One region of the Streptomyces sp. NPDC037290 genome, then DNA from elsewhere that is predicted to be linked to it. Evidence: riboswitches for the same ligand, from Rfam matches in the RefSeq annotation. Region 1 holds a riboswitch; the other holds the start of a gene.
What was found. A riboswitch is a leader RNA that binds a small molecule or an ion and turns the genes downstream of it on or off. The one in region 1 is predicted to bind ZMP and ZTP.
Positions count from the first base shown of each region.

Region 2: it holds a riboswitch for ZMP and ZTP, as region 1 does, so the genes downstream of both, ACZ7HQ_RS36235 (glycine hydroxymethyltransferase) here and ACZ7HQ_RS13220 (bifunctional 5,10-methylenetetrahydrofolate dehydrogenase/5,10-methenyltetrahydrofolate cyclohydrolase) in region 1, are expected to answer to the same signal.

Region 1 covers NZ_JBVJVZ010000003.1:551,039-558,341, forward strand. The annotation lists gene ACZ7HQ_RS13210 (acyltransferase domain-containing protein) at 119-880, shown strand; gene ACZ7HQ_RS13215 (nuclear transport factor 2 family protein) at 1,104-1,469, shown strand; ZMP/ZTP riboswitch at 1,604-1,684, shown strand; gene ACZ7HQ_RS13220 (bifunctional 5,10-methylenetetrahydrofolate dehydrogenase/5,10-methenyltetrahydrofolate cyclohydrolase) at 1,710-2,558, shown strand; gene ACZ7HQ_RS13225 (CU044_5270 family protein) at 2,574-3,569, opposite strand; partial or broken gene ACZ7HQ_RS13230 (sigma-70 family RNA polymerase sigma factor) at 3,937-4,440, opposite strand; gene ctaD (aa3-type cytochrome oxidase subunit I) at 4,547-6,181, shown strand; gene ACZ7HQ_RS13240 (hypothetical protein) at 6,178-6,513, shown strand; gene ACZ7HQ_RS13245 (dienelactone hydrolase family protein) at 6,747-7,303, shown strand, end outside.
Region 2 covers NZ_JBVJVZ010000017.1:67,800-75,102, forward strand. The annotation lists gene ACZ7HQ_RS36215 (FAD-binding oxidoreductase) at 1-1,181, shown strand, start outside; gene ACZ7HQ_RS36220 (SDR family NAD(P)-dependent oxidoreductase) at 1,198-1,932, shown strand; gene ACZ7HQ_RS36225 (2'-5' RNA ligase family protein) at 1,939-2,520, opposite strand; gene trpS (tryptophan--tRNA ligase) at 2,657-3,673, opposite strand; gene ACZ7HQ_RS36235 (glycine hydroxymethyltransferase) at 3,798-5,249, opposite strand; ZMP/ZTP riboswitch at 5,282-5,370, opposite strand; gene rocD (ornithine--oxo-acid transaminase) at 5,485-6,711, shown strand; gene ACZ7HQ_RS36245 (glutathionylspermidine synthase family protein) at 6,708-7,303, opposite strand, start outside.

The sequences.
Region 1 (7,303 bases):
ACCTTTTGAATCGCTTAAGAATTTGACCGAATAACGTCATTCCATGATGGCAATCTTTTTGCAGGGTGCGGGAGTCTGCCTGGTGTGTGCGTGGGCCGGGGCGTGCCTCAATGGGGGCATGCCCATCGACGGCCGCAATGGACGTACCGCATTCCTGTTCTCGGCCGGCGGCGAACCGCGCCCCGGAACGGGATGGGAAATCCGGGAGGCGTTCCCGGTGTTCGCCGACGCGCTGGACGACGTCTGCGCACGACTCGATCCGTATCTCGAACTCCCGCTGGAATGCGTGATGTTCGCCGACAACGGAACCCGTACGGCCGCGCTGCTGGAGCGGGAGTCGTTCGCCGGTCCTGCGGTCTTCGCCCTCCAGGTGGCGCAATACCGGCTGCTGCACAGCTGGGGAGTACGGCCGGACGTGGTGTTCGGGCAGGCGTCGGGGCGGATGGCCGCCGCGTACGCCGCGGGCGTCTTCTCCCTCGCGGACGCCTGCCACGCGGTCGGCACCCTGGCCCGCCTGCTGGGCGGCCGGCCACGTCCCCCTCGCCAGGACGGCGTCCTCGACGCCTACGGCCGCACCCTCGCCACGCTCCACCCGCGTGCGCCGCGCCTCCCCCTCGTCTCCGACGTCACCGCCCGTCCCGTGGGCGCCGAGACCGCCGAACCGGAGTTCTGGGTGGGACGCGCGCCGCTGCGCTTCGCGGAGGCCGTCGGCCTGCTGCACCGCGACGGGGTCCGCACCTGGCTGGAGCTGGGCCCCGGGGATCTGCTCACCCGCCTGCTCCCGGACTGTCTCCCGGACGGCACGGCCTCGGCGTTCGCACTGTGCCGCGACTGGGCCCTGCTCCGGTCGGGGCAGAACGGCGCCGCGCAGGACCGGTGACGGGGCGTGCCCGAGCGGGACCATGACGGGCAGAACCGAGCACCGGCCCCCAGCCCCCTGCATCCGGCAGAACCGAGCGGCGGTCCTCAGGGAGCGTGGCCGGGGTGCGCCCTGGGGTCGTAGGGCTGCGCTTGCCGTGGCCGTCGGGCCGGAGCAGTCTCGAAGGGTGGGGGTCCGCGTGGTCCGCGCCCCGCCGGGCCGCGGGCGCCCGAAGGAGGTCACCATGGGCACCGCGACAGGTTCCGCCTTCGACACCGAGGCACTGCGCCGGGGCATAGAAGGGAACACCGGCAACACCCTTCTGTCGCTCTACGCCGACGACGCGCAGATCCGCATCGTCGACCACAACCACCAGCCCAGCCACCCCACCGTCCTGCGCGGCCGGGGCCAGATCGCCGAGTTGCTGGACGACATCTACAGCCGCGACATGACGCACAAGCTGGACCAGTGCGTCGTACAGGGCGACCACGCCGCGTTCACCGAGTCCTGCCAGTACGGGGACGGCACCCGGGTCCTCGCCGAGTCGATGGTCACCTTGCGTGGCGGCAAGATAGCCGACCAGCTGATCATCCAGGCCTGGGACGAGTAGGCACGCACACCGGCATGAACACACCGGCATGACAGGCGCCGGAAGGAGATCCACAGGGTCCAGGTCACCACCCGGCTGACCTGGACCTTCTCGGCCCGAGCGGACCGGGTTCCGGCAGGTGCCCGGTTACCCTGTACCCGGGCCGTGACTGGCGCTGAGGTGGAGTACCACCGGGGAGCGGTCCGTGGTGGATGCCGCGCGCCTGGGCGAGAGAGTCGATCCAGCTCAGGAGTGTGCAGCATGCCCCAGGCCCGTCTCATGGACGGCACCGCCCTCGCCCGCCGCGTCGTCGAGGACACCGCGAAGAAGGCCGCCGACCTCACCGCACGCACCGGCACCGCGCCCTGCCTCGCGACCGTGCTCGTCGGCGAGGACCCGGCGTCCGTGACCTACGTGCGCATGAAGCAGAACAGGTGCCGCAAGGCCGGCATCGAATCCCGGCACGTGGCACTGCCCGCCACCACCGGCACCGGCGAACTCGTCGGCGCACTGCGGGAGTTGTCGGCCGATCCGACCGTGCACGGCATCCTGCTGCAGCACCCGGCCGGCGAGCACATCGACGAGCGGGCCGCGTTCGAGGCCATCGCGCCGGAGAAGGACGTCGACGGCGTCACCTTCGCCTCGTTCGCCACGATGAGCTTCGGCCTGCCGGGCTTCGTGTCCTGCACGCCCGGCGGCATCCTGCGGCTGCTGGACGAGTACGACGTCGACCCCGCCGGGAAGCGGGCCGTGGTCGTGGGCCGCAGCGCGATCCTGGGCAAGCCGGTGGGCATGCTCCTGCTGGCCCGGGACGCGACGGTGACGTACTGTCACTCGCGCACCCGGGGCCTGTCGGCGGCCGTCCGCGAGGCGGACGTCGTGGTCGCCGCGGTGGGCCGGCCGCGGCTGATCCGCGGGCAGGACATCAAGCCCGGCGCCGTCGTGATCGACGCCGGTTACAACCCGGGGAACGTCGGCGACGTCGACTTCGACTCCGCCGTGGAGCGGGCCTCGCTGATCACGCCGGTGCCGGGCGGTGTCGGCCCCATGACGATCGCCACGCTGCTGGAGCAGACCGTCGAGGCGGCCACCCGGCAGCTCGGCGCGTGAGGCCGGCGCACCGGGTCAGCGCATCCAGGCGCTGTACTCCATGACGTCCCCGGCCTTCACCCCGTACCGGGAGTCGTCCGCGCTGAAGGTGGTCTCCAGGCCGAGGACCGCACCGGTGCGGGGATCGAGGATCAGCATGCGCCGAACGCCCCGGGCGTCGTACACGTACGCCTGCCCGGGGCGCCCCAGCCGGTCCGTCAGCTGTCCGGCGGGGCGCAGGCCCTTGGCATCCGCGAGGACCCGGACCAGCGCGGCCGACTCGCGGGAGCCGAGCGTCCAGTGGTCCAGCAACTCCGCGACGCCGTCCAGGAGTTCGGACGTGGCCAGGGGCCCGGTACCAGTGCCGGTACCGGTGTGGACCGTCTCGGTGAGGTAGTCCCGCAGGGCCTGCGGATCGTGCGGGGGGCGAGCCTCGGGCGGAGCGTCGCTCCAGCTGGGCGGGTAGGTGGTCCGGCTCAGCACATGGCCGTCCTCCACCAGGTGCGGCTCGTCGCCGTCGTCGGTGAGGACCGGGCGGCCCGGGTGGCGCGGATCGGTCGCCACGACGACCTCGGTGTGGGTGTCGTCCGCGTTCCAGCGCACCACGGTCTCCTGCGGGAGGGTCAGGGGCGGCTTGTCGTCACTCATGCCGAGGCTCCAGGACTGCACATGGGTGCCCCTGCGCAGGCCCGGCGAACCGTCCGCGGCGGCCGCGGCGGCCAGTTGGGCCATCCGGTCCAGCGGTACGGGGGTGGAGTGGCTCCGGAGAGCCAGCGGGCGGGGCGCGGCGACGGCGATCTGGCCGCTCGGGCCGCCGAGCAGCGCGGTGAGGGTGGTGACCAGCACGACGGCCGTGGCGGCGAGGCCCCACAGCAGCCGGGCGCGCGGGGCCCTGGACGGCCGGCGCTCGTCCTCGCGCAGCAGCAACTCCAGCCGCCGCTCGGCGTGGTGGTCCAACGGGCCGTCGCCGAAGTGCGGGCCGTGGGCCGGGACCGGGTTGGCACGGCGAAGAAGGCCGAGTTCATCAGGCATGGCGAGGGTCCTTGCGCAGGGATACGCCGGCGGGGGCGACGGGGTACGGCGATCGCCGACCGGGTCCGCCCTGCCCGGCGGGAGCCTCGTCGCCGGCACGGGCCGGATCGACCGGCCACCCGTGCCCACCGCCGGGTATCTGCCTCGTCGGTGGGGCGGTCGCCGGCGTGCCGGACGGCGTGCGGTGCCCGGACGCCGACGCGTCCGCCGACGCGCCCAGGCCGCCCGAGCGACGCTCGGGGAGCGACACGCTGTCCGGGGATCCAGGGCGTGCGGGCTCGTCGGAGAGCGCTGCACGCCCCAGCCCCACGGCACACGGCGCGGCGGGGCGCGCGCGTGGGGCGGGTGGTGCCGTCCTCACCGGCGGCGCGGGGCGCAGGCGGTCTATCTCGGCGCGCAGTCGGCGGCGGGCGCGGTGCAGGCGCATCGCCGCCGCGCGGCCTCCGCAGCCCAGCACCACCGCGATCTGCCCGGCGTCGAGTTCCTCCCAGGCCGCGAGGCGCAGTACCTCCTGGTCGGCCGGGGAGAGCCGGTCCAGGGCCTCGTGCACCCAGGCGCCCGGTACCTCGGCGTCCGGGCTGTCCACCACGTGCCGGCCGTGCGCGGCCTCGTCGTTGCCCAGCCGGTCCAGCAGCCGTCGCCTGCGGCCAAGGCCGCGTACCGCGTTCGCCAGGCAGTTGCGGGCCACCCCGTACAACCAGGGCAGCGGCGCGTCCGGCAGGTCGCGCCGCCGTCGCCAGGCGACCGTGAACACCTCCGCCACCACTTCCTCCACCTCGTCGGCCCGCCCGGGCAGTCGTCGCGCGACATAGCGGCTGACCGCCCAGTAGTGCTCGCGATAGGCAGCGGCGAAGATCTCGTCGTTGCTCATGTTCGGTTCGTGTCCGGCACCACCCGGATCGTCACACCCTTCTTCCGTGATGCTCGTCGCGTGGTCCGAGTGTGACCGGCGGGCCGGGCGCGGACACAGGCGGGGCGTGAAGAGCATCAGAGATATCAGGGGCATCCGGGTCGTACGGTGGCTGACGACCACCGATCACAAGACGATCGGCACGCTCTATCTGGTCACGTCGTTCGCGTTCTTCCTGATCGGTGGCGTGATGGCGCTGCTGATGCGCGCCGAGCTGGCCCGGCCGGGCCTGCAGATCATGTCGAACGAGCAGTTCAACCAGGCGTTCACGATGCACGGCACGATCATGCTGCTGATGTTCGCGACGCCGCTGTTTGCCGGCTTCACGAACTGGATCATGCCGCTGCAGATCGGCGCGCCGGACGTGGCGTTCCCGCGGCTGAACATGTTCGCCTACTGGCTGTACCTGTTCGGCTCGACCATCGCGGTCGGCGGTTTCCTCACCCCGCAGGGTGCGGCCGACTTCGGCTGGTTCGCCTACTCCCCGCTGTCGGACGCGGTCCGCTCGCCGGGCATCGGCGCCGACATGTGGATCATGGGTCTGGCCTTCTCCGGCTTCGGCACCATCCTCGGCGCGGTCAACTTCATCACCACGATCATCTGCATGCGTGCCCCGGGCATGACCATGTTCCGCATGCCGATCTTCGTGTGGAACGTGCTGCTGACCGCCGTCCTGGTCCTGCTGGCCTTCCCGGTCCTCGCGGCCGCGCTGTTCGCCCTGGAGGCGGACCGTAAGTTCGGGGCCCACGTCTTCGATGCCGCGAACGGCGGCGCACTACTGTGGCAGCACCTCTTCTGGTTCTTCGGCCATCCAGAGGTGTACATCATCGCGCTGCCGTTCTTCGGCATCATCTCCGAGGTCATCCCGGTCTTCTCCCGCAAGCCGATGTTCGGCTACATGGGTCTGATCGCGGCCACCATCGCGATCGCCGGTCTGTCCGTGACGGTGTGGGCGCACCACATGTACGTCACCGGCGGTGTGCTGCTGCCGTTCTTCTCCTTCATGACGTTCCTCATCGCCGTACCGACCGGGGTGAAGTTCTTCAACTGGATCGGCACGATGTGGAAGGGCTCGCTGTCCTTCGAGACCCCGATGCTCTGGGTCATGGGCTTCCTGGTCACGTTCGTCTTCGGCGGGTTGACCGGTGTCATGCTGGCCTCGCCGCCGATCGACTTCGCGACGTCCGACACGTATTTCGTCGTGGCCCACTTCCACTACGTCCTCTTCGGCACGGTGGTGTTCGCGATGTTCGCCGGCTTCCACTTCTGGTGGCCGAAGATGACGGGCAAGATGCTGGACGAGCGCCTCGGCAAGATCACCTTCTGGACGCTGTTCATCGGCTTCCACGGCACGTTCCTGCTGCAGCACTGGCTGGGCACGAACGGGATGCAGCGCCGGATTCCCGACTATCTGGCGGTGGAGGGGCTCACCACGCTCAACACGGTCTCGACAATCTTCTCATTCCTGCTCGGCTCCTCCCTGCTCCCGTTCTTCTACAACGTGTGGAAGACGGCCAAGTACGGCGAGCGGGTCGAGAGCGACGACCCGTGGGGCTACGGCCGGTCCCTGGAGTGGGCGACCTCCTGCCCGCCGCCCCGGCACAACTTCGTCACCCTGCCGCGGATCCGCAGCGAATCCCCGGCGTTCGACCTGTACCACCCGGAAACGCAGGCCCAGGAGCGGGAGTTGAGTGCACGATGACGGCGAGGGAGGAGGCGGCCCTCCTCCGGGAGATCGAGGGTCATCTGCTGCTGGCCGCCACCCGCGAGGAGGGCCGTACGGCGGCGGCCCGTGTCGCCTGCCGGCTCGGCTGGCTCACCGACGCCCAACGCGAGGAGGCCGAGCGGCAGTTCGAGGCGGAGTACCTGTCGCTGGCCCGTACGTCATGGCGCCGCACCGCCGAACGCGCCGCAGAACTGCAGCGGACGTACGAGGAGAGGTACCGGGCGCTCCGGCGGCACCTGGTGACCTGGTCCGTGCTGAGCTGCGCGCTGTTGGCGGCGACGGTCCTGCTGGTGCTCGCCGGCGCCTAGAGGTCGGTGTGGCTCGGGTGCTGGCATCGGCTTTCCCCGGTGGGTTACGCTCTGCGGCGATGACTACCGGGACGGCCTTGCGCCACACACGGATTGGTGACCCGGTGCTCCTCTGAGCGCCGTACGGGCCGGTGCGGGCCCGCTGTTCGATCGAGGTTCCGGCGCTGTCGCGCGGGCTCCGCCTCCGTCGTGTTGATCACACGCTCGACACATCAACCACGACAGGAGAACTCATGCCCACCAAGACGCTGACGATTCCCACCGCGGACGGCCGCGCCGACGCCTTCGCCGCCTTCCCCGACGGTGACGAGCGGCACCCGGGGGTGCTGATGTACGCGGACGGCTTCGGCATCCGGCCCGTGCTGCGCGAGATGGCCCGAGAACTGGCCGGGCACGGCTACTACGTGCTCGTCCCCAACTTCTTCTACCGGCACGGGCCGGCACCCGTGATCGAACTTCCCGAGTACATCGGCGAAGAGGTCCGGCCCGCGGTCATCGCCCAGCTGATGCCCCTGATCGAGGCGCACACCACCGAACGTGTCCTGCGTGACGCCGACGCCTACCTCAGGTTCCTCACCACCCGGCCGGAGGTCGGCGCCGGGCCGGTCGCGGTGACCGGCTACTGCATCGGCGGCCTCCTGGCGATGCGCACCGCCGCGGCCCACCCCGGCCAGGTGGCCGCCGTCGCCGGATTTCACGGCCCCGTGAGCGCCGACGGGCCCGAGGGCCTGCACCGCCTCCTCTCCGAGCTCACCGCACAGGTCCACCTCGGCCACGCCGAGACCGACCT
Region 2 (7,303 bases), on a different contig from region 1:
CGGCGCGGAACGCCGGCGGCGCCGTCCTCGACACGAGCGGCCTCGACCGCGTGCACGTCGTCGACGCCGACGAGGGCATCGTCCTGTGCGGCGCCGGCGTCCCCCTGCACCGGCTGGCCGAACTCCTGCTCCCCCTCGGCTGGTTCGTGCCGGTCGCCCCCGCCGGCGGCCCGGTGACCGTCGGCGGGGCCATCGGCGCCGACCTGCACGGCGGCAGCCACCTCGTCTCCGGTTCCTTCTCGCGCCATGTCCTGTCCCTGGAACTGCTCACCGCCGACGGCGAGGTCCAGGCGGTCACACCGGGCACCGAGCTGTTCGAGGCGACCGCCGGCGGCATGGGCCTGACCGGTGTGATCCTCACGGCCACCGTCCGGCTGCTGCCGGTGCAGACGGCGTACCTGACGGTCGCCACCGAACGCGCCACCGACCTGGACGACCTGATGGCCCGGCTGACCGCCGGCTGCCACCGCCCGCGCTACCGCGCCGCCCGGATCGACCTGGCGGCCCGGGGCACGGCCACCGGACGCGCCGTCCTCACCCGTGCCGACCACACCCCGCTCGACGGCCTCCGCGCGGGCACGCGCGCGTGGCGGCACCCGCTGGCCCACCGCCCCCGCCGCCTCCCCGCCGCCGTCGCCCTCGCCGCCGCCCTGGTCCCCGGCGGTCTCCTCGGCCGTGCCGCCGGGGTCCTGCCGGCCGGGATCCGGCACCTCGCGGTGCCACGCGCGCGTACCGGCCAACTCCGGGCCCTGTCCGCCGCCTTCGGCGCCGCGGACAACCACGCCGGCTGTCTGCGGTACGAGTTCGCCGTCGGCCGCGGCCAGGAGGAGACCCTGCACCGGATCGTGCGGCGTCTCACCGCACACCGCTGCCCGTCCCTGCACGCCACCCTCCACCCCCTCGGTGACGCCGGCCCCGGCTGGCTCTCCTTCCCCCTGCCCGGCTGGGCCCTCGCCGTGGACGTCCCGGCCGCGCTGCCCGGACTCACCGGCCTCCTCGGCGGGCTCGACGAAGAGGTCGCCGCGGCGGGCGGCCGCGTCCGCCTCGCCGGGGACACGCGACTGCGCCCCGGCCTGCTCACCGCCATGTACCCGCGCGTGGCCGACTTCCGTGCCCTGCGCACCCGGCTGGACCCGCGCGGGGTGTTCGTCTCCGACCTTGCCCGCCGGCTCGGCCTCTAGACCCCCAGGAGCTGATGTGCAGGAAGCCCCCGGCCTCCCCAAGTCCCTGCTCGTCCTCGGCGGCACGTCCGGGATCGCGCTGGCCACCACCCGCCGGCTGATCGCCCGCCGCGCCCGCACGGTGTGGCTGGCGGGCCGCCCCTCACCCGCCCTGGAACAGGCCGCCGAGGGCCTGCGCGCGCTCGGCGCGGAGGTGCGCACCGTCGCCTTCGACGCCCTCGACCCCGAGTCCCACGAGACCGCCCTCGGCAAGGTCTTCGCGGAGGGCGACATCGACCTGGTGCTGCTCGCCTTCGGCATCCTGGGCGACCAGGCCCTCGACGAACGCGATCCGGTACGCGCCGTCCAGGTCGCCCAGACCAACTACACCGGAGCCGTCTGCGCGGGCCTGGTCGCCGCCCGCGGCCTGCAGGACCAGGGCCACGGCTCCCTCGTGGTCCTGTCCTCGGCCGCCGGCGAGCGGCCGCGCCGCGCCGACTTCATCCACGGCTCCAGCAAGGCCGGCCTCGACACCTTCACCCAGGGCCTCGCCGACGCCCTGTACGGCACGGGCGTGCACGTGATGGTCGTACGACCCGGGTACGTCCGGGCAAAGGGGCCGTTCACGACCACCCCGGAGGCGGTGGCCACGGCGATCGAACTGGGCCTGCGCAGACGGTCGGAGGTGGTGTGGGTGCCGGGCGTCCTGCGGCTCGTGATGTCGGCGCTGCGGCACACGCCGAGGGCCCTGGTCAGACGACTTCCGTTGTAGCGCGCGCTACGACACCGCGCTGCGGCCCGCCCCACGCACCGCACCGGCCTGCGGTGGCACGACCGCTCCCCCGAACGCGTACTCCCGCAGCTTGCGCCAGACCCCGTCCGCGCCCTGCTCGTACAGCGCGAACCCCGTGCAGGGCCACTGCGCGTCGAACCCGGCCAGCTCCTCGAACGCGCGGTCCATCGCCGCCTCGTCGATGCCGTGCGCGACGGTGACATGCGGGTGGTACGGGAACTGCAGCTCGCGCGCGACCGGCCCGGACGTGTCCCGTACCCGCTGCTGCAGCCAGGTGCAGTCCTCGGCGCCCTGGACGACGCGGATGTAGACCACCGGGGACAGGGGGCGGAAGGTGCCGGTGCCGGAGAGCCGCATCGGGAACGGCCGGCCGGCCGCGGCGATCCCGGTGAGGTGCGCCTCGACGGCCGGCAGCTCGGACTCGTCGACCTCCGTCGGCGGCAGCAGCGTGATGTGCGTGGGGATGCCGTGAGCCGCGGCGTCGCCGAAGCCCGCGCGCCGCTCCTGGAGCAGGCTGCCGTAGGGCTCCGGGACCGCGATCGACACGCCGATCGTTACGGTCCCCACGTCGTCTCCTGTCGTCGCGCCTGTTGTGTTCTCAGTCGTCCGGCTATCGACTGTACGGCCACGGCTGTCCTGTGGGCAGGCGCAGCAGAAGTGATGTGCAGCGCTCTGTCCACGGACGTGTGTGCGGTCGTACGCCTCAGTGCTTCGCCGGCAGGAAACCCACCCGCTCGTAGGCCTGCGCGAGCGTCTCCGCGGCGACCGCGCGCGCCTTCTCCGCGCCCTTGGCGAGGATCGAGTCGAGCGTCTCGGAGTCGTCCAGGTACTGCTGGGTGCGCTCGCGGAACGGCGTCACGAACTCGACCATGATCTCGGCGAGATCGGTCTTGAGGGCGCCGTACATCTTGCCCTCGTAGTCGCGCTCCAGCTCGGCGATCGACGTGCCGGTGAGGGTCGAGTAGATGGTGAGCAGGTTGCTGACGCCCGGCTTGTCCTGCGCGTCGTAGCGGATCACGGTGTCGGTGTCGGTGACGGCGCTCTTGACCTTCTTGGCCGTGGCCTTCGGCTCGTCGAGCAGGTTGATCAGGCCCTTCGGCGTGGACGCCGACTTGCTCATCTTGATCGACGGGTCCTGCAGGTCGTAGATCTTCGCCGTCTCCTTCAGAATGTACGGCGACGGGATCACGAAGGTCTCGCCGAAGCGGCCGTTGAAGCGCTCGGCCAGGTCACGGGTCAGCTCGATGTGCTGGCGCTGGTCCTCGCCGACCGGCACCTCGTTCGCCTGGTACAGCAGGATGTCGGCGACCTGGAGGACCGGGTACGTGAACAGGCCGACGGAGGCGCGGTCGGCGCCCTGCTTGGCGGACTTGTCCTTGAACTGGGTCATGCGGCTGGCCTCGCCGAAGCCGGTCAGGCAGTTCATGATCCAGGCGAGCTGGGCGTGCTCGGGGACGTGGCTCTGGACGAAGAGGGTGCAGCGGTCCGGGTCCAGACCGGCCGCGAGCAGCTGCGCCGCGGCCAGGCGGGTGTTGGCGCGCAGCTCCTTCGGGTCCTGCGGGACCGTGATCGCGTGCAGGTCGACGACCATGTAGAACGCGTCGTGGGACTCCTGCAGGGCCACCCACTGGCGGACGGCGCCGAGGTAGTTGCCGAGGTGGAACGAGCCGGCGGTGGGCTGGATACCGGAGAGCACGCGGGGTCGGTCAGCAGTGGCCATGTCGCCCATTCTCTCATCGGCCTGGGGTGTCATTGGCCGAGAGGCGGGGGTGGTTCCGGGGCGCGGGGGGCTGCGGGCAGGGTGTGGTTGCCCGCGCAGGTCCCCGCGCCCCTTACGGGGTCCTTCAGCCCAGGTCGATCTCCGGGTACAGCGGGAATCCCGCCACCAGGTCCGTGGCCCGCTGGGCGATCTCCTGCGCGACCTTCTCGTCCAGGACGTGCGCCGCCTTGGAGGGGGCGCCGGACTTGGTGGTGCCCGGCTCGGTGGTGGTCAGGACGCGGTCGATCAGGCCCGCCACCTCGTCCATCTCCGCCGTCCCGAGGCCGCGGGTCGTGAGCGCGGGGGTGCCGATGCGGATGCCGGAGGTGTACCAGGCACCGTTGGGGTCGGCCGGGATGGCGTTGCGGTTGGTGACGATGCCCGAGTCCAGGAGGGCCGCTTCCGCCTGGCGGCCGGTGAGGCCGTAGGAGGTGGCGACGTCGATCAGGTTGAGGTGGTTGTCGGTGCCGCCGGTGACCAGGGTGGCGCCGCGCCGCATCAGGCCCTCGGCCAGGGCGCGGGAGTTGTCGACGATGCGCTGGGCGTAGTCCTGGAAGGCGGGCTGCCGGGCCTCGGCGAGGGCGACGGCCTTGGCGGCCATGACGTGCGGCAGCGGGCCGCCGAGGACCATCGGGCAGCCGCGGTCGACCTGGTCCCTGAGCGAGTCGTCGCACAGGACCATGCCGCCGCGCGGGCCGCGCAGGGACTTGTGGGTGGTGGTCGTCACGATCTGGGCGTGCGGGACCGGGTCGAAGTCACCGGTCAGGACCTTGCCCGCCACCAGGCCGGCGAAGTGCGCCATGTCGACCATGAGGGTCGCGCCGACCTCGTCGGCGATCTCGCGCATGATCCGGAAGTTCACCAGACGGGGGTACGCCGAGTAGCCCGCCACGATGATCAGCGGCTTGAAGTCGCGGGCCTGGGCGCGCAGGGCGTCGTAGTCGATAAGGCCCGTCGCCGGGTCGGTGCCGTAGGAGCGCTGCGCGAACATCTTGCCGCTGATGTTGGGGCGGAAGCCGTGGGTGAGGTGGCCGCCGGCGTCCAGGGACATGCCGAGCATCCGCTGGTTGCCGAAGGCCTGGCGCAACTCGGCCCAGTCGGCCTCGGTGAGGTCGTTGACCTGGCGGACGCCGGTCTTCTCCAGGAACGGGGCCTCGACCCGGTCGGCGAGTACGGCCCAGAAGGCGACGAGGTTGGCGTCGATGCCGGAGTGCGGCTGGACGTAGGCGTGACGGGCGCCGAAGAGCTCGCGGGCGTGCTCGGCGGCGAGCGCCTCCACCGTGTCGACGTTGCGGCAGCCGGCGTAGAAGCGGCGGCCGACGGTGCCCTCCGCGTACTTGTCGCTGAACCAGTTGCCCATCGCCAGCAGGGTGGCCGGGGAAGCGTAGTTCTCGGAGGCGATCAGCTTGAGCATCTCGCGCTGGTCGTGGACCTCCTGGCCGATGGCGTCGGCGACCCGCGGTTCGACGGCACGGATGACGTCGAGGGCGGCACGGAAGGCGGTGGACTCGGTGGAGAGGGGGTGCTGCTCTGGCATGAGGACCTCCGGACGGCGTGCGTACAGCGTTCACGTTCGGCCCAGGCGCACGGCACACATCACACTCGGGCCGCTCCCCGATGGTCCGTCCCATCCCAGCGCGCCAGTCACGGCCCGCTGGTCAGCCTACCGGGCGCGCCGGACGGCGCGGATGCCGCGTCCATCATGCGAGCGACGGTAGGAAGGAGGTCACTGTCGTGTCACCGTCGTGTTGTCGTCGTCTCCGGGAGAGGCCATGACCGCTGCAGAAGACCTCATCGTCGCCGCCGAAGCGCACTGTGCGCCCACCTACCGCCCCCTGCCGGTCGTCGTGGCCACGGCGGACGGGGCGTGGATGACGGACGTGGAGGGGCGGCGGTATCTGGATCTGCTGGCCGGCTACTCGGCGCTGAACTTCGGGCACGGCAACCGGCGGCTGATCGAGGCGGCGAAGGCACAGCTGGACCGGGTGACGCTGACGTCCCGCGCCTTCCTGCACGACCGGTTCGCCGCGTTCTGCACGGAGCTGGCCGAGCTGTGCGGGATGGAGATGGTGCTGCCGGTGAACACCGGCGTGGAGGCGGTGGAGAGCGCGGTGAAGACCGCCCGCAAGTGGGGGTACCGGGTGAAGGGGGTGCCCGCGGAGATGGCGAAGATCGTGGTCGCGGGCGGCAACTTCCACGGGCGTACGACGACGGTCATCAGCTTCTCCACCGACCCGGAGGCCCGGGCGGACTTCGGGCCGTACACGCCGGGGTTCCAGATCGTGCCGTACGGCGATCTGACGGCGATGCGTGAGGCGCTGACCGAGAACACCGTCGCGGTGCTGCTGGAGCCGATCCAGGGCGAGAACGGGGTGATCGTGCCGCCGGCCGGCTATCTGGCGGCGGTGCGGGAGCTGACCCGCGAGCGGAACGTCCTCTTCGTCGCCGACGAGATCCAGTCGGGTCTCGGCCGGACCGGGCGGACCTTCGCGTGCGAGCACGAGGGGGTGGTGCCGGACATGTACGTGCTGGGCAAGGCGCTGGGCGGCGGGATCGTGCCGGTGTCGGCGGTGGTGTCGAGCGCGGAGGTGCTCGGAGTGTTCCGGCCGGGCGAGCACGGGTCGACGTTCGGCGGGAATCCGCTGGCCTGCGCGGTGGCGCTGGAGGTGATCGCGATGCTGCGGACGGGCGAGTTCCAGGCACGGGCGGCCCGGCTGGGCGAGCGGATGCACCGGGCGCTGGCCGCGCTGCCGGCCACGGGCACGGTGACGGCGGTGCGCGGGCGCGGGCTGTGGGCGGGTGTGGACGTCGCGCCCGGGGTCGGTACGGGCCGTCAGGTGTCGGAGCGGCTGATGGACCGCAGGGTGCTGGTGAAGGACACCCACGGCCACACGGTCCGGATCGCTCCGCCGCTGGTGATCAGCGAGGAGGACCTCGACTGGGGGCTGGAGCAGTTCAGTGCGGTGCTGGGCGTCCGAGGTCCGGCAGGGCGGCCCTAGAGGATCACGTGGGGCAGGAAGCGGGCGTACGCGTCGGTGACCAGGCCGGAGGACTCGCGGATGCCGAGGCCGGCCGGCTCGCTGCGGACGACCCAGGCGCCGAGGACGACGTGGTTGCCGTCGAAGGCGGGGAGCGGGGCGAGCTGCTGGTAGCAGCAGGGCTCGTCGCGGGGTACGGCCGGGGCGCCGCCGGGCCGGTGCACGGTGACGCCCTCGCCCTCACGGCCGAGCAGCGGCTTGGCGACGTAGCCGGGCGCGGAGGCCAGCTCGCGGGGGCCGTCGAGGTAGGCCGGGAGGAGGTTGGGGTGGCCGGGATACAGCTCCCACAGGACGGCCAGCAGCGCCTTGTTGCTGAGCAGCATCTTCCAGGCGGGTTCGATCCACAGGGTGCTGCCCGTGCCGCCGCCGTTGTCGAGGGTGGCGAGGACGTGCCCGGCGAAGGCGTCGGTGGTGAGCCATTCCCAGGGGTAGAGCTTGAAGATGCCGCGGATGAACCGGAGCTGGTTGTCGACGAAGCGGCCGGAGAGGGTGTCCCAGCCGATCTCCTCCATGGACAGCCAGTCGGTGTCGAGGCCGGCCTGTTCCGCGGTCT